3 regions of the Vescimonas sp. genome follow, and region 1 is predicted to be linked to each of the others. Evidence: predicted binding sites of a transcription regulator. Region 1 holds the regulator's gene; each other region holds the start of a gene.
What was found. The regulator Rex, encoded in region 1, represses fermentation and respiration genes when NADH is low (regulators of the CRP and FNR family bind a similar motif). The targets are predictions, from matches to a motif close to ATTGTTAANNNNTTAACAAT.
Positions count from the first base shown of each region.

Region 2: gap (type I glyceraldehyde-3-phosphate dehydrogenase) is a predicted target of Rex. The motif match lies at 1,606-1,625, and genes of this name have one in related genera.
Region 3: ACZM22_RS05020 (butyryl-CoA:acetate CoA-transferase) is a predicted target of Rex. The motif match lies at 4,056-4,075, and genes of this name have one in related genera.

Region 1 is NZ_DBLZXX010000015.1:28,762-34,893, forward strand. Features, by position in the region: gene sfsA (DNA/RNA nuclease SfsA) at 181-858, shown strand; gene ACZM22_RS08820 (manganese efflux pump MntP) at 876-1,454, shown strand; gene ACZM22_RS08825 (Na/Pi cotransporter family protein) at 1,778-3,544, shown strand; gene ACZM22_RS08830 (NUDIX hydrolase) at 3,623-4,225, opposite strand; gene ACZM22_RS08835 (hypothetical protein) at 4,297-4,446, opposite strand; gene ACZM22_RS08840 (redox-sensing transcriptional repressor Rex) at 4,524-5,153, opposite strand; tRNA gene ACZM22_RS08845 (tRNA-Arg) at 5,341-5,417, shown strand; gene ACZM22_RS08850 (YgjV family protein) at 5,780-6,132, shown strand, end outside.
Region 2 is NZ_DBLZXX010000004.1:86,736-92,867, reverse strand. Features, by position in the region: gene spoIVA (stage IV sporulation protein A) at 25-1,506, shown strand; gene gap (type I glyceraldehyde-3-phosphate dehydrogenase) at 1,765-2,805, shown strand; gene ACZM22_RS05340 (type III pantothenate kinase) at 2,932-3,708, shown strand; gene ACZM22_RS05335 (6-phosphofructokinase) at 3,855-5,093, opposite strand; gene fba (class II fructose-1,6-bisphosphate aldolase) at 5,312-6,132, shown strand, end outside.
Region 3 is NZ_DBLZXX010000004.1:19,393-25,524, reverse strand. Features, by position in the region: gene ACZM22_RS05040 (aminotransferase class V-fold PLP-dependent enzyme) at 1-930, opposite strand, end outside; gene ACZM22_RS05035 (putative Se/S carrier protein) at 927-1,178, opposite strand; gene ispF (2-C-methyl-D-erythritol 2,4-cyclodiphosphate synthase) at 1,278-1,760, opposite strand; gene ispD (2-C-methyl-D-erythritol 4-phosphate cytidylyltransferase) at 1,757-2,500, opposite strand; gene ACZM22_RS05020 (butyryl-CoA:acetate CoA-transferase) at 2,608-3,957, opposite strand; gene ACZM22_RS05015 (bifunctional 4-hydroxy-3-methylbut-2-enyl diphosphate reductase/30S ribosomal protein S1) at 4,180-6,126, opposite strand; gene ACZM22_RS05010 (lysophospholipid acyltransferase family protein) at 6,117-6,132, opposite strand, start outside.

The sequences.
Region 1 (6,132 bases):
ATGTCTGATTGACACGGCTATTATAATAGATTGTTTTCCGATTTGCAAGAGTTTTTTGCGTGGTCTCTGAAAATTTTCGTATTTTTCGGGAGAATAGGCAGAAATGCGGAAATATCGCTTTCCAAATACCGCCGGTTGTGATACGATACAAGCCTATATCATCAGAGGAGGCGGGAGAGCATGCAGTACGGACAGGTGATACGGGGCCGCTTCCTGACCCGCCCCAACCGATTCATCGCCCATGTGGCGCTGCCCGGCGGGGAGACGGTGGTCTGCCATGTGAAGAACACGGGCCGCTGTCGGGAGCTGCTGACGCCGGACGCCGCAGTGTATCTGGAGCGGGCGGCCAACCCTGACCGCCGCACGGCCTACGATCTCATCGCTGTGGAAAAGGGCGATAAGCTCATCAACATGGATGCCCAGGCGCCCAACCGCGTATTCGCCGAGTGGGCGCATATCTTTGACCCTGCGGCCCGGCTGGTGAAGCCGGAGTTCACCTTTGGCCGGTCGCGGCTGGATTTCTGCCTGCAGGGACCACAGGGCCTGCACCTGGTGGAGGTGAAGGGCGTGACGCTGGAGGACGGCGGCCACGCCCTGTTTCCCGATGCCCCCACGGAGCGGGGCGTCCGCCACCTCCGGGAGCTGGCGAGCGCCGTGGCGCTGGGCCATCGGGCCACGGTGTTTTTTGTGATACAGATGGCGGAGGTCACAGACTTCGCGCCCAACGATGCGACCCACCCCGCCTTCGGCGAGGCCCTGCGTCAGGCGGTAGCCGCGGGGGTGCAGGCGGCGGCGTATACCTGCCGCGTCGCGCCGGACAGCATCGTGATAGACCGGCCGGTACCGGTGATCTTATAGAGGAGAGGGACGATACGATGACATTGCTGGAGATTTTTTTGGTGGGCGTGGGCCTGAGCATGGACGCCTTCGCCGTGGCCATCTGTAAGGGGCTGGCCATGCCCAGGGTGAACCGGAAGCGGACCCTGCTCATTGGCCTGTATTTCGGCGTGTTTCAGGCCGTCATGCCCCTGACCGGATGGCTGCTGGGGTCCCAGTTTGCCCGCCATGTGACGAAGATGGCCCCGTGGATCGCCTTTGTACTGCTGGCCTGGATCGGCGGCAGCATGATCCGCGAGAGCCTGTCCGCAAAGGAGAAAGAAGAGGAGAAACCGGAGCCGGCGGAGCTGCGGCACAGGGAGCTTCTGATGCTGGCCATCGCCACCAGCATCGACGCGCTGGCTGTGGGCGTCAGCTTCTCCATGGTGGAACTGACCGTCCCCATCTACGCCGCGGCCGCCCTCATCGGCTGTACCACGTTTGCCATCTCCGTGGCCGGTGTGTTCGTGGGCAACCTGTTCGGTGCGCGGTACAAGAACCGCGCGGAATTTGTAGGCGGCGCCATCCTGATCCTCATCGGCCTGAAGATCCTGCTGGAGCACTTCGGCGTCCTGTGAAAGCTGCAAAAGCTCATTGAAAATCGCTGCAAAAAAACAAAAGCGATCCTCGAGCATATCTGCCAAAAGCGTCAAAAAAGAGGGCACGCGCCGCGTGCCCCCTTTTTTGTACCCTTCGCCTCGCCCGCCTCGTCTCGCCGCGCCGCCCTGCCCTGCCGTGTCCCGCTCCGGCGACTTCTCCCGCCCCGATGCTCGCCGCCGCAGGCGATAAAATTTTACATGGATTTTACAAAACCGATACGTTGGATTTGACATTGACCTGTTACGATGGTATCGGTCAGGAATGTGTAAAATATGAGAATGAGTAAACGGGAGAGAACAATATGAGTATCTTTGATGTGCTGACGATGATCGGCGGCCTGTGCCTGTTCCTGTTCGGCATGGATCTGATGGGCCAGTCGCTGGAGCGCCGCGCCGGCGGCAAGCTGCGGACGCTGCTGGACCGGATGACGGGCCGCGTATTCACGGGTTTTCTGACAGGTCTTGCCATCACGGCGGTGATCCAGAGCTCATCGGCCACCACGGTGATGGTGGTGGGCTTCGTCAACTCCGGCCTGATGACCCTGCGGCAGGCCATAAATGTCATCATGGGAGCAAACGTGGGCACCACGGTGACGGCGTGGCTGCTGAGTTTAGCCGGTATTGATGGGGGAAATGTGTGGGTAAATCTGCTGAAACCCACCTCTTTTACGCCGATCCTGGCCCTGATCGGTATTTTCTTCTACATGAACGGCAAAGATCCGAAAAAACGGGATACCGGCGCCATCCTGCTGGGCTTCGCTACCCTGATGTTCGGCATGGACACCATGAGCGGTGCGGTGGCGGGCCTGCGCGATGTGCCCGCCTTTTCACAGCTGTTTCTGCTGTTCAAAAATCCGCTGCTTGGCGTGCTGGCCGGCGCCGTGCTGACCGGCATCATCCAGTCCAGCTCCGCCTCCGTGGGTATCCTGCAGGCCCTGGCCGTCACCGGTCAGGTCAGCTATGCCGCCGCCATCCCCATCATCATGGGGCAGAACATCGGCACCTGCGTCACCGCACTTTTATCCTCCGTAGGCACCAGTAAAAACGCAAAACGAGCGGCTGTGGTACACCTTTTGTTCAATGTCATCGGCGTGGCGGTGCTGCTGACAGGGTTCTGCGTCGTCAAGGCCATATTCGATCCCGGCATCCTCCACGACAGTGCCACCATGTACGGCATTGCTATCGCCCACTCCTGCTTCAACGTCATCTGCACGGCCATACTGCTGCCCTGCGGTGGGCTGCTGGAAAAATTAGCCATCCGCATCGTGCCGGACGGCCCACAGGAGCAGGCGGAAAAGCCGGTGGAGCTGGACCAGCGCCTGCTGGCCACGCCGCCGCTGGCGCTCCAGCGCTGCCGCGCCGTGGCGGAGGAGATGGCGGCCTGTGCCGCCGGTGCGCTGGATGCCGCACTGGACAGCTTTGACCACTATACGCCGGAACTGGCGGAGCGCATCCGCCGCGATGAGCAGCGCTGTGACCACTACGAGGATGTACTGGGTACCTACCTGGTGAAGCTCAGCACGCAGCAGATGGGCGCGGAGGAGAGCGAGGAGGCCACGGAGATGCTGAAGACCATCGGTGATTTGGAGCGCATTTCCGACCACGCGGTGAACGTGCTGGAATCCGCAGAGGAGCTGCGGGATAAGGGGCTGACGTTCAGCGGCGCAGCAAAGGAGGAGCTGGCAGTGCTGTCCGGCGCCGTGCAGGATATCCTGTCCAGCGCCGTGCAGGCGTTCCGCAGCAACGATGTGTCCGCCGCCGCTCAGGTGGAGCCGCTGGAGCAGGTCATCGACGCACTGAAGGAACAGATGCGGACGCGGCACATCCTGCGGATGCAGCAGGGCGGCTGCAGCATCGAGGCGGGCTTCGTCTGGTGCGACCTGCTGACGGATCTGGAGCGTACCTCCGATCACTGCTCCAACATCGCCGGCTGCGTTATCGACGCGGCCCAGCACGACCTGAACCTCCACGAGACGCTGCACAACGTGCGCCACAGCGATGGCGACTACCGCCGCCGGTTCAACGCCTACGCGGAAAAATACGCCCTGCCCGCGCCGGAGAAGGCGTGAGCCGAAACAGATGGAAAAAGTCCGTATTCCACCGGGAATACGGACTTTTCGCACAATATCGAGGGGGAAGTGCGGCATTTACAGATGGGCCACGACATCCATGGTGATGCGGGCGGTCAGACCCCACAGCGGGTGGGGCAGACCGTGGTACACCGGCACCTCCATATAATAGGGCCGCCAGAGGTAGTCGGCGGAGATGCCCGCGTCCTCATAGGGAAAGTCGGAGATGGACACCGGCTGGCGGTGGATATACACAGCGGGCGGGTGGTCGCGGAGCCAGGCCAGCGGCACCAGAAAGGTTTCGGCTACCTCCGCTGCACAGGGGCGTATATCGGCCAGCGCAGCGCCGTCCACGCGGCCCAGCACCGGCCGCAGCAGGCAGTTGGAGCGGATGTGCAGGAAGTCCATCTCGCCGATGATCTCCACCGCTTCCGGCGGGATGGACAGCTCCTCCCATGTCTCCCGCAGGGCGCACTGCACCGCCGTTTCGCCGGATTCGGTCTTGCCGCCGGGGAAGCAGACCTCATTGGGCTGCCGGACCGTGGCAGAGCGTATTTCATACAGAAGGCTGGGGCCGTCCGCCGCGTCCACCAGCGGAACCAGCACGGCGGAACCGCCGCGTGCGCCCATCAGGTCGGGCACGTGGCCGGTGTAGGCACGGCGCAGGGAGGAGAGATCCATGGCTTGTACGTCCTTTCTGAAAAAGCTCCCCCGCCGCAAGGCGGGGGAGTCCGATGGTCCGGCGGAGTGGATCAGCAGCCGCAGCCGCAGCCGTTGCTGGCGTTGTTCCCGCAGCCGCAGCCATTCCCGCAGCCGTTGCCGCAGAACAGGAACAGCAGAATGATGGCGATGATGATCCAGCAGCAGCTGCCGCCGCCAAAGCAGGAATTCTGATTACACATAGTGTGACCTCCTATGAAGAATTGACCGTCTTGCCGGTCTCATTCCCATAGTATGCCGGTCGCGGGAAAGTGTGCCCTTACGGGCGGGAGATACGGTAGCTCAGGGTCAGGAGGGTGTCCACAAAGTGGATGTCCTCGAAGAACACGCCGGGCTCATCGGTAGACAGCTCCACATTGGTAAAGTTCCAGAAGCCGCGGACGCCCAGAGCGATGAGCCGGTCAGCCAGAGACTGGGCCACGTTCTGAGGTACGGTGAGCACCGCCACGTCGGGGTGGTAGTTGGAGACATATTCCTCCAGCTCGTCCATGGCGCGGACAGTGATGCCGCGGATCTCCGTGCCCACAAGGGCGGGAGAGACGTCAAAGGCGGAGTCGATGCGGAAGCCCACCTTATCAAAATCAAAGTTCTGCAGCAGCGCGTGGCCCAGGTGGCCGGCGCCGATGACGATGATCTTGTGGCCGCTGTCGATGCCCAGAATGTGGCCGATCTCGGCGCGCAGCTCCGCCACGTTGTAACCGTAGCCCTGCTGGCCGAATTCGCCGAAGCAGCTGAGATCCTGGCGGATCTGGGAGGCGGTGATGTCCATCTTTGCGCCCAGAGAGTTGGAGGAGATGCGGACAACACCCTTGTTATACAGGTCGTCCAGATAGCGGTAATAGCGGGGAAGCCGATGGATCACCGCGTCGGAGATCTTCTGTTTCTTCATACAAAAACCTTCTTTTGGGATAGGATGCGGTGCGGGGGCACCTGAAATATAGTGATATTCTACCGCATGAGACGATAGTTGTCAACTTTTTTAACAATCTTTTTGAAAAAAGTTTTTTCAATCGCTTTACATCCGGCGGAAGAACTGCTATAATACTCTGGCTGATGGACAGCACACAACCCAATATGCGCCCGTAGCTCAGATGGATAGAGCGTTAGACTCCGACTCTAAAGGCCGCTGGTTCGAATCCAGTCGGGCGTACCAACACGAAAAAAGACACGCAGAAGCGTGTCTTTTTTCGTGTTGGTACGGTTTTGCAGCGCAAAACCGGTCGCCTGCGGGCGGGTGATTGAACACGAGTGGGGGAACCCGTCAAAGGTTCCCCCCTCACGCTCCCCCTTCCTTGCGATATGCGGGGGTGCGGACAACAAAAGTTGTGGGCAATCACACTCGCCTCCAAAAGCCCATGGCTTTTGGAGGTTGTCCTTTGCCGCAATTGACAAATACGGCTGTCCCATGGTACAATGAAACTCCAAAACAAGTGTGGATTTTTCTGGAGCATTGCCTTCATTTTTCGCCACGCATCCGACAGGGTGTGCGGCGTTTTTTATTAAGAGGAACGACGGATGAACATATTTTACCAACTCATCGGGTTCGGCGCACTGATCGCCATGGGTCTCAGCTACTGGCAGAATGACAAGCGTACCATCTTGCTGTGGCAGGTGGTGGCCAACCTGATCTTCGCCATCCACTACACGCTGCTCCACGCACGCTCCGGCGCACTGTGCAGCTTTTTCCAGATCGTCGTGCTGCTGCTTTTCCTATTGCAGGAGAAATTCAACTGGAGTAGACTGGTCACCGCGATACCCATCGTGGCAGTATTTCTGCTGATTGCCGTGGTGACCTATGAGACGCCAGTGACGGTACTGCCCATCGTGGCATCGTTGGTGGCGCTGCTGCCGTTCTTCCAGTCCAGGCA
Region 2 (6,132 bases), on a different contig from region 1:
AGTCAGGATTCGGAGGAAGGCATTATGAATCTATCCACATCCATCTATCAGGATATGGCGGCCCGCACGGGCGGCAGTATCTATATCGGCGTTGTCGGCCCGGTACGCACGGGCAAATCCACGTTCATCAAGCGCTTCATGGAGACCCAGGTCCTGCCCTACATCGACAATGCCTACCGCCGCGACAGGGCGCAGGATGAGCTGCCCCAGAGCGGCTCCGGCCGCACCATCATGACAGCGGAGCCGAAATTCGTGCCGGAGGAGGCCGTCCGCGTCCAACTGGAGGGAGATGCGGCCTTTTCCGTGCGGCTCATCGACTGCGTGGGGTACATGGTCCCCGGGGCTGTGGGCCAGTTCGAGGACCTGTCGCCCCGCATGGTCATGACGCCTTGGTTCGACCACGAGATCCCCATGACCGAGGCCGCGGAGATCGGCACCCGTAAGGTCATCACCGACCATTCTACCGTGGGCGTGGTCATCACCACAGACGGCACCATCACAGATATCCCACGGGAGGACTATCTGGAGGCGGAGGAGCGCGTGATCCGCGAGCTGCAGGAGATCGGCAAGCCCTTTGTGGTGTTGCTGAATTCCGCGGAGCCCCACAGTTCCCGCGCCGCCTCCATTGTGGAGGAGATTGCGGAAAAGTACGGCGTCAACTGCCTGGCGGTGAACTGCCAGACTCTGTCGGAGCAGGAGATACAGGGCCTGCTGCGTGGCCTGCTGTATGAGTTCCCGCTACAGGAACTGGACGTGTTCCTGCCGTCCTGGGTGGACGCTCTGCCTGGAGACCACCCCATCAAAAGCGGACTCTACCAGAGCGTGGCCGCGGAGACCGCCGAGCTGTGCTGCATCCGGCAGCTGGCGCCGCATCTTGCATCCCTGCAGGCGGCGGAGAACGTGGAGGATGCCGGCATAGAGCGGATCGACCTGGGCCGCGGCGTGGCGCAGGCACGGGTGCGGCTGCCCCGCAGCCTGTTCTACCAGACGCTGACGGAGCGTTCCGGTCTGACCGTCAGTGATGACGGCGACCTGATGCAGCTGCTGACGGAGCTGGCCGATGCTAAGCGGCAGTATGACCGAGTGGCTCCCGCACTCACCGCTGCCCGCGAGACAGGCTACGGCGTGGTGCTGCCTTCGGTGGAGGAGCTGGAGTTGGAGGACCCCGAGATCGTCAAGCAGGGGGGACGCTACGGCCTGCGCATGCGGGCCAGTGCCCCGTCCATCCACATGATACGGGCGGACGTGGACACCACCGTTTCGCCCATTGTGGGCAACGAGAAGCAGTCGGAGGAAATGGTCAACTACCTGCTCCAGCAGTTTGAGGGCGATACGGGCAAGATCTGGCAGTCCAACATCTTCGGCCGCAGCTTCAACGAGATCGCGGGGGAGGACCTGAACGCCAAGCTGAAGCGGATGCCCACCGATGCGCAGAGCAAGCTGCGGGAAGCGCTGGAGCGCATTCTTAACGAGGGAGGCGCGGGCCTGATCTGCATCATCCTGTGACTGGTGATACCGGAAAAGGCGGAGCGTATGCCCCGCCTTTTCCACTGTCTGCGGGACACGTCTGCATAGTTTGAAATGTATGGAACGTTTGGATTTGAAATTGAACATTTTTTAACTATTTTTGCCGCTAATCTTACGAAACTAAAAATTTTTAGTACAAAATCGTAAATAAATAGTGACAAATCCAAAAGGAATGCTATAATGTACTTGGAACAACTACCGCAGTCGCTGCGGAGAAAAGAAGGAAAGGACAGCATCATGGGAATCAAAATCGGTATCAATGGCTTTGGCCGCATCGGCCGCGTCGTCATGCGTATTCTGGCGGAGGACCCCGAGAAATTTGAGGTCTGCGGCATCAACCTGCGCAAAGCGGACATCGACTATATGGTCTATCTGCTGAAGTACGACTCTGTTTTCCGCAACTTCCCCGGCATGATCGAGCACGCCGGCGGCGATCTGGTGGTCAACGGCCGGAAGATCAAGGTGTACGGCGAGTCTGACGCGGCCATGATCAACTGGGCGGACTGCGGTGCGGAGTACATCATCGAGTCCACCGGCGCCAACAACACCACGGAGAAGGCCAGCCGTCACTTCAAGGGCGGCGCCAGGAAGGTCATCCTGACGGCCCCCGCCAAGGACGACGCCACCCCCACCTTTGTTTACGGCGTCAACAGCGACGAGTACCGCTCCGACATGCGGGTTATCTCCAACGCCAGCTGCACCACCAACTGCCTGGCCCCGCTGGCCTACGTTATCCACAAGGAGTTCGGCATCGAGCAGTCCCTGATGTCTACCATCCACGCCTCCACCGCCAAGCAGAAGGCCGTAGACTCCCGCGGCGGCAGCGACTGGCGCACCGGCCGCTCCATCCTTAACAACATCATCCCCACCTCCACCGGCGCCGCCAAGGCTGTGGGCCGCGTGATCCCATCTCTGAAGGGCAAGATGACCGGCATGGCCTTCCGTGTCCCTACGGCGGACGTATCCGTGGTGGATCTGACCGCCCGCCTGGGCCGCACCGTCTCCTACGCCGACATCTGTTACGAGATCCTCCACGCCTCCGAGACATACATGAAGGGCATCATCGGCTACACCCGCGACCAAGTGGTATCCACCGACCTGATCGGCAATCCCTGCCCCTGCATCTTCGACGAGACAGCGGGCATCATGCTGGACCACGATTTCGTCAAGCTCATCGCCTGGTACGACAACGAGTGGGGTTACAGCAACATGGTCACCCGCATGCTGGAGCACATGTATACTGTGGATGAAGCAGACACCTTCGTGACCCAGGAGTAAGCGCCCCATTTCAACGAAAAAGCTGCCCCCATACAATCGTATGGGGGGCAGCTTTTTTGCCTGTCGCCGCTTGTAAACCGCACAGCACCGTGGTATGATAGGCAAAAAAGGGAGGAGGATATACCCATGTTGTTAGCCATTGACATCGGCAATTCCAACATTTCCGTGGGTCTGTTCGACAAGGCGCGGGAACTGCGTTTTCTGGCGTCTCTGGACACGGACAGCCGCAAGACGGCGGACCAGATCAGCATCGATCTGATGAACCTGTTTACGCTGTACGGCTGCGATATCCACGACGTCAGCGGCGCCATCTTTGCCAGTGTGGTGCCGCCCATCAACTTCATGATGGAGAAGGCCCTGACCCGCCTGCTGGGCAAGCCCCCCATGATGGTAGGCGCCGGCATCAAAACGGGTCTGAATATCCGCATGGAGTTCAACAGCCAGCAGTTGGGCGCCGACATCGTCTCCAACGCCGTGGCGGCGCTGGAAAAGTATCCTGCGCCCATCATTATGATCGACATGGGCACCGCCACCATCATCTCCTACATCTCCGCCAAGCGCTGCTACGAGGGAGGGCTGATGTTCCCCGGCGTCCGCCTGTCACTGGACGCCCTGTCCGACCACACGGCGCAGCTACCCAATATTTCCCTCCAGCATCCTCGCCACCTTATCGGAAAAAACACGGAGGACTGTATGCGCAGCGGCATTGTCTACGGCACTGCCGGCATGCTGGACGGCATCATCGACCGCATCCGCGACATGCTGGACGGGGAGGAGCCGTCCATCGTAGCCACCGGTCCCAACGCACCGGTGATCGCGCGCTACTGCCGCAACCACGTCACCTACGACAAGTATCTGATGATGGAGGGCCTGCGTATCATCTATGAGAAGAATTGCAAGTAGCATTGTCTCAGCCGCCGCATATACTCCGCAAGTCCAAGCCATCGATTCCAATGATAACAGCGGCATCTCCATACCTGAGCACCCATAACCGAAACAACGGCTGGAAAGTATCTCTACTTTCCAGCCGTTGCTGTATAAGGCTCTATTTACTTGGCCAGCACCTTTTTCAGCTTGGCGAAGCGGGGCAGGGAGTCCTGCCGCGGCAGGTTCGGCTCGCCCTGGATCAGCGGCAGCGCGTACTCGATGAACTGATGGTTCACGCCGTTGCCCGCCTCGTTGATCCACTCGCGGGGGATCTTCTTCTCCACATTGGCCACCTCCATCAGAGGGATGAGCTTGGTGCGGCAGGCATACTTGCCATCCTGCACGCCGCGCTCAAAGCCGATCATACGACCATTGATACCGTTGACGGCGTTCTCCACAGCCACCTTGCCGGCCATATAGGACTCCTCGATGTCGGTCTCGCTGGCCAGATGGGCGGCGCAGCGCTGCAGCAGGTTCAGCTCGATACCGCGGACCTTGGCGCCCGTCTCCTCCTTCAGGACCTGGGACAGAATGGTGGCCAGACCGCCCAGCTGGGCGTGGCCGAAGCCGTCGTTGGCGGCCACCTTGGCCTCGGACACGAAGTCGCCGTTCTCGTAATGGATGCCCTCGGACACGGCCACAATGCAGTTGCCCTTCTCCTGATAAATGCGCTTGACGTCCTCAATAAAATCAGGCATGCTGAAATCCGTCTCCGGCAGATAGATCAGGTCGGGACCTGCGCCGTACTCACCGGCCAGCGCGGAGGCCGCCGTCAGCCAGCCGGCGTGACGGCCCATGATCTCCACCACCACGATCATGCCGGTGTCGTACACATGGGCGTCCTGATAGACCTCCATGATGGACGTGGCGATATACTTGGCTGCGGAGGCATAGCCGGGGCAGTGGTCGGTACCGAACAGATCGTTGTCGATGGTCTTGGGCACGCCCATCACGCGGCAGTCGTAGCCCACGGACTGCATATACTGGTTGATCTTGTTGCAGGTATCCATGGAGTCGTTACCGCCGTTATAAAAGAAATAGCGGACATCGTGTTTCTTGAACACCTCCAGGATACGCTTGTAGTCCGTGTCATCCAGCTCGGGATCGGCAATCTTGTACCGGCAGGAGCCCAGAGCAGAGGAGGGGGTGTACTTCAGCAGCCGCAGCTCCTCAGGGTCCTCCTGCCCCATGTCAAACAGCCGGTCGGCCAGCACGCCCTTGATGCCGTGCTCCGCGCCCAGCACCTGGGTGATGGCGCCGGACTTCAGCGCCGTGTCGATGACGCCGTAGGCGCTGGCATTGATGACAGACGTGGGACCGCCGGACTGGCCGATGATACACGCGCCGCGCAATTCTTTCATAGGTCCATACCTCCGAAACATAGGTTGAGATTTGATGATGCTCCGGCCCACGCTTGCGATGCGCCGCCGGTATGCCCTCAAACAGGTATTTTACCATGGAAATTTGGGAATGTAAATGCTTTCGCTCTTGCAAATATGAAAAAATATGATACAATAGGAATGTAACAATCATTCCGTACAAAACAGCAAATTTTTATTGCGGAAAAGGAGATATGATTATGGCACTGGTAACATCCAAGGAAATGTTTGAGAAGGCATATGCCGGCGGCTACGCCATCGGCGCCTTCAACGTCAACAATATGGAGATCGTGCAGGGCATCACCGAGGCCTGCCAGGAGGAGCACGCTCCCGTCATCCTGCAGGTCAGCAAGGGCGCCCGCGCCTACGCCAACCACACCTATCTGGTGAAGCTGGTGGAAGCCGCTGTGGCCTGCTGCCCCGACATCCCCATCGTGCTGCATCTGGACCACGGCCCCGATTTCGAGACCTGCAAGAGCTGCATCGACGGCGGCTTCACCTCTGTGATGATCGACGCCTCCTCCAAGCCCTTCGCCGAGAATATCGAGATCACCCGCAAGGTGGTGGAGTACGCCCATGACCACGGTGTCGTGGTGGAAGCCGAACTGGGTACCCTGGCCGGCATCGAGGACGATGTCAAGGTAGCCTCCCACGAGGCATCCTACACCCATCCTGAGGAGGTGGAGGAGTTCGTCGCCAAGACCGGCTGCGACTCTCTGGCCATTGCCATCGGCACCAGCCACGGCGCCTATAAGTTCAAGCCCGAGCAGTGCACCCGCAACGAGCAGGGCATCCTGGTGCCGCCTCCTCTGCGCTTCGACGTACTGGAGGAGGTCAGCAAGCGTCTGCCCGGCTTCCCCATCGTGCTGCACGGTTCTTCCTCCGTCCCGCAGGACTATGTGAAGATGATCAACGACAACGGCGGCAAGATGCCCAACGCCATCGGCGTGCCGGAGGAGCAGCTGCGCCAGGCCGCCCGCCTGTCCGTCTGCAAGATCAACATCGACTCCGATTTGCGTCT
Region 3 (6,132 bases), on a different contig from region 1:
GCGGCCCGCCGCGCGGAAGCTCAGCACTCCCGTCTGGTGGTCGAACCCCTTCTTGCAGAACAGCTCCACGCCATCGATGCCGCGCAGCTGCTCCTCCGCGCGCATGGCAAGCCGCCGCTCGTGGCCCGCGATGCGGTCGATCCCCTTCTCCGCCACGAACCGCAGGCCCTCCAGCAGTCCCGCAATGCCCGGCATGTTGTGGGTCCCTGCCTCCAGCCGGTCCGGCAGCTCCTGCGGCATGTGCTGCAAAAGGGACTGGGAGCCGGTGCCTCCCTCCAGCAGCGGCTGAGCCTCGTGGCCGCACAGCAGCAGCCCCGTCCCCTGTGGGCCGTACAGCCCCTTGTGCCCCGGCATGGCAATGAACGCCGCGCCCAGTTCCCGCATGGACACCGGCAGCATCCCCGCCGACTGGGAAGCGTCCAGCACGAAGGGCACGCCCCTCCGGCGGCACAGCGCCGCGATGCCCTCCACCGGCAGGCGATAGCCGAACACGTTGGACACATGGGTGCAGATCACCGCGTCCGCTCCGGCATCCAGCGCCTGCTCAAACTCCGCCAGCATGGACTCCGGTCGGAACAGCGGCGCGTCGATGACGGTCAGCTCAACATTGGGGATGCCGTGGAGAGGCCGCGTCACCGCGTTGTGCTCGTAGCCGGAGATGACCACGCGGCATCCGGGCTTCACCAACGTTTTGATGGCGATGTTCAGCCCATGGGTGGCGCTGGATGTGAACACCACGCATGCAGGGTCCTCCACATCGAACAGCGCTGCCGCCAGACTGCGGCACCGGAAATCCGTCTCCTCCGCCAACCGCGTGGCGGGATAGCTGCCCCGCCCGGGCGAGCTCATGGCCGCTGCGGCGCGGTACATGGCGCGGCGCACCCGTTCCGGCTTCTGTAATGTCGTGGCTCCGGCGTCAAAATAGATCATAGCTCCACCTCGCTGTATCCGCTGCCATCGCGGACGTAGATCCGCAGCGGCGCAAGCCCTATGCCGCGCAGCAGGGCGGCAGCCTCCTCCGCCCGCTGCCCCTGCATCCGCAGGACGTAGCCGCAGCCGCTGCCGGTAAGTCCCACCGGTGAGCGGCCCATGGCGGCGCGGATGCCGTGCTGCGACAGCGCCTGCATCATGCGCTGCGCCTGTGTGACGGAGCGGGCGGTCATCAGATATTCTTCCATATCGCACCTCCTCACACGCCATTTTATGAGGTGTCAAACGCCGATGTGAAAGGCGGGACCGGCCTTTTCGGTCGGTCCCGCCAATTTCTTCATCATGTATCACATTTTCCCCAATAATGCCACCGCGTGGCAGGCCATGCCCTCCCCCGCGCCGGTGAAGCCAAGATGCTCCTCGGTGGTGGCCTTAACGGACACCTGCGCCGCATCGATGCCCATAGCGTTTGCCATCCGCCGCCGCATCTCCGGAATGTAGGGAGCCAGCTTCGGGGCCTGGGCCAGCACCGTGGCGTCCACGTTGCCGACCTCCCAGCCGGTCTCCGCCAGCCGCGCCGCCACCTGTTCCAGAAGGTGCAGGCTGTCCGCATCCCGCCAGCGCTCATCACTGTCGGGGAACATGCCGCCGATGTCACCCAGCGCCGCCGCGCCCAGCAGCGCGTCCATCACCGCGTGAGCCAGTACATCCGCATCGGAGTGGCCCAGCAGCCCCCGCTCGTAGGGAATGGTGACACCGCCCAAAATCAGGGGACGGCCCTCCACCAGACGGTGTACGTCGTAGCCGTGCCCGATGCGCAGATCTATCATGCCTGCACCTCCCGCCGACGCAGGAACAGCTCCGCCACAGACAGGTCCTCCGGCGTGGTGATCTTGATATTTTCCCGCCATCCAGGTGTCAAGTAAACCTCCTTGCCAAGCCGCTCCACAGCGGAGCAATCGTCTGTCAGCGGTGCCTCGGCGGCGATGGCGGACTGGAGCGCGGCCTTCAGCAGGTTCGCCTGGAACACCTGGGGCGTCTGCACAGCGAATAAGGTGCTGCGGTCCGGCGTGGACAGCACCAGCCCCGACAGATCCGCCACCTTCACCGTGTCCGTCACCGGCACGGCCGGCGCCACAGCGTAGGTCCGCTGGCCCAGGCGGATCAGATCATCCACCTGCTCCGGCAGTACCAACGGGCGGGCCCCGTCGTGGACTGCCAGATACTCCACGTCCTCGTTGGCCTCCAGCGCCGCCAGCAGTACGGACTCAGCCCGGCTTGCGCCGCCCTCCACCACGCGGACGGGCTTGCGGATGCCGGCGCTGCTGACCAGCGCCGCCACTTCCTCCAGCTTTTCCGGCTGGGCAGCCACCACGATCTCGTCCACCAGCACAGCCTGATCCAACACGGTCAGCGTCCGCGCCAGCACCGGCACACCGCACAGCGGTGCGAACATCTTATCCTCGCCGCCCATGCGGGAGGACTTCCCTGCTGCCGGTACAATGGCCGTGCAGAAGGGGTGTACCTTCTTCTTCAGGCCCTTCTTCCATTTTTCAAACAGGCTCCCCATCGTTTTTCGCTCCTATCGCTGGATTTTGCTATTAGTATACCGCACTTTTCCACGGTTTACAAGGCGCAAAGAAGAGGGCCGCAGGCCCTCTTCTTTGCTGTTTCGTGTTACCGTTTGTTGTGGCGATACCAGATGTGCTGCTTCTCCGCCTCGCGGATCAACTCGTCGCGGAAGTCGGGGTGGGCGATGGAGATCAGCTTCTCCGCCCGTTCCCAGACGCTGAGGCCCTTCAGGCAGACGCATCCGTACTCCGTCACCACGTACATGGTGTTGACGCGGGTGTCCGTCACCACGGAGCCGGTCTGGAGCGTGGGGCGGATGCGGGACGCTACTGTGCCGTCCTTATTCTGATGGGTGGAAGACAGGCAGATGAAGCTTTTGCCGCCATGGGACAGATACGCACCCAGCACGAAGTCCTGCTGGCCGCCGGAGCCGCTGATCTGGCGGGTACCCGCCGTCTCGCCGTTGACCTGACCGTACAGGTCCACATCCACCGCATTGTTGATGGAGACAAAGTTGTCGATAGCCGCGATGGTGCGCACATCGTTGGTATAGCTGATAGGCGCGGCCATGCAGGCGGGGTTGTCGTCCAGATAGTCGTAGAGCTTCTGGGTACCGGCTGCGAAAGCGTAGACCTGACGGCCGCGGTCGATATTCTTACGGGCGCAGGTGACCTTTCCCGCCATAGCCAGATCCACGTAGGCGTCCACGTACATCTCCGTATGTACGCCCAGATCCTTCAGATCGGATTGGCACAGCATAGCTCCCACGGTGTTGGGCATGCCGCCGATGCCCAGCTGGAGGCAGGCTCCGTCGGGGATCTGCTCTACGATCAGGCGAGCCACCGCTTTATCCACATCATCGGCCTCTCCGGAAGGCTGAATGCCCATGGGGTCGTTGCGGCCTTCCACCACCATGTCCACCTCGCTGATGTGGATGGTGTTGTCAAAACCGCCCAGACAGCGGGGCATGTTCTCGTTGACCTCCACGATGACCACCTTGGCCTTCTCGCAGACGGCACGCACATGGGATGCGGACAGGCCGAAGTTGAAGTAGCCGTGGCTGTCCATGGGCGTGACCTGGAACATGGCCACGTCCGGCGGCGTGATGTGGTCGTAGTAGTAGCGGGGCAGCTCAGAATAGCGCATGGGCTCATAGAACCCGGCGCCGCTGGCGATGTAATGGCGCTCCACCCCGCTCATGTGGTGGGAATTGAAAATAATGTGGCGTGCGGGGTCCTCGATATCGAAGATAGCAGGCTTCCACAGGCTGATTCCTCCGCGGACCTTCACATCCTCCAGTTCCGGTGCGCGGCGGGCCAGTGCCTCGTCCAGCACGCGGGGCTGAATGGCGCAGAAGCCGTAATCCACCCAATCGCCGGACTTGATAATCTTCACCGCCTCATCCGCGGTGGTCAGCTTCTGGCGGTACAGTTCCAGATAATCAGCAAAAGACATAGCAGTTCCTCCTCTTTCTTTTCGTTCTCCTAATCGTTAATTTTACCACAAGCCTGGGAGAAGTACATTGGCGGATGTGCCAATTATCAGTCCTTCTGATTGTGCAAAATTTAACATACCGTGATTCGGGCACGAGCTTGTATGTATACGGGTGTAAACAGGTACACTTTCGTACAAAAAAAGCAGCGGTACACTCGTACCGCTGCTTTTTAACAGACGTTTTTACTCGTCGTCACCCTCGTCAGCGGCGGGGGTCAGCAGAGCGCGGATAGACAGAGAGATCTTCTGCTTCTCCTCGTCGATAGCCGTGATCTTGGCGTCCACGATGTCGCCCTCAGCCAGCACGTCGCCGGGCTTCTCGATGCGGCGATCCGCGATCTGGGAGATGTGGATCAAACCGTCCACGCCGGGAACTACCTCGGCAAAGGCGCCGAAGGTCATCAGCTTGACGATGCGGACCTTGGCCACATCGCCGACCTTATAGGTGGACATGAACTTGTCCCACGGGTTGCAGGAACGATCCTTCACGCCCAGAGAGATCTTGCGCTTCTCGGGATCGAAGGAGATGACATATACATCCAGGGTGTCGCCCACGGAAACCACCTCGGCGGGGTTCTTGATGCGGGACCAGGACAGCTCGGAGATATGTACCATACCATCCACGCCGCCGATATCCACGAACACACCATAGGAGGTCATAGACTTGACAGTGCCGGTGTAGTGCTTGCCCACCTCGATGTTCTCCCAAATCTCGGCCTGGGCAGCCTGACGGGCCTCGTAGGTCACGGCCTTGATGGAGCCCACCACGCGGCGGCGGGCACGGTTGACCTCGGTGATGCGCAGGGAGACGGTCTGGCCGATCAGAGCGCTGAGCTCAGCGCCGCGGGGCAGGCCGGACTGGGAAGCGGGCACGAACACGCGCACGCCCTTGACGTTGACCACGATGCCGCCCTTGTTCTCCTCGGTGACCTTGCCCTCCAGGGTAGTCTTCTCCTCACGGGCCTTCTCGATATCCTCCCAGACCTTGACAGCGTCCAGACGCTTCTTGGACAGCATGGCATAGCCCTCCACGTCGTTGACGCGGATGATATAGGTCTCGATCTCGTCGCCGACCTTCACCACATCCTCAGGCTTCACGCTGGGATCGGCGGACAGCTCGTCGATGTTGATATAACCTGCCTGCTTGCAGCCCAGGTCAACCTGCACCTCGGTGGGACCGATGGCAGTCACGATACCGGTTACCTTCTCTCCTGTATTCAAAGTCTTAAAAGATTTTTCCAGCATTTCCTCGAAGCTCTCTTCGGTAGCTTCCACGTTCTTGATCTCGTCGCTCATTCTTGTATATACCTCCTTAATGATGCCCGCAGGCGTGGACGCGCCGGCTGTAAGCCCCGCCACAGAACATCCGTTAAGAAAGTCACCCTTGAGTTCTTCCGCCCGCTCGATCTGACAGACCACGGGGCACCTCTCGCTGCAAATCTCCGTTAAATGTTTGGTGTTGGCACTCTTACGATCTCCGACCACGACCATCACGTCCACCTTAGCGGCAATGTCTGCCGCTTCCGATTGACGCTTATGCGTAGCATCACATATTGTATCAAAGATTTCTACGTTTGTACACTGTTTTTTTAAAATTTTTACGCAGTTTTCCCAGAGAACCCGAATGCAGGTGGTCTGGGCCGCTGCCATCAGGGGCCGCTCACGCCGCTCCGGCCGCTGCGACAGCCAGTTTTCCAGGGCCTCCGGCCCGTCTAAAATGACGGAATTCTCCGCCCAGCTGGCCGCGCCGATCACCTCCGGATGGTGCTGCTCGCCGATGATGAGGGGCGTGCGGCCCTGCTCCTCCGCCTGCGCCACCAGGCGCTGGATGCGCCGGACATTGGGACATGTGGCGTCCACGATAGACGCGCCGGCGGCCTCCAGCTGCTGGTAAACCTGCTTTTTCTCGCCGTGGGAACGGATGATCACCGTATCCCCCGCCTGCACCTGCGCGGGGTCGTCCACCTGCCGCGCACCCAATGCGGCCAGCCCCTGCACCACGTGGGCGTTGTGGATGATGCTGCCCAGCATGACGCAGCCGCCCTTGTCCCGGGCCGTCTGCTCCGCCAGCTTCACGGCGCGCTCCACGCCGTAGCAGAAGCCGGCGGATTTCGCCAGTATCACACGCATGTCACA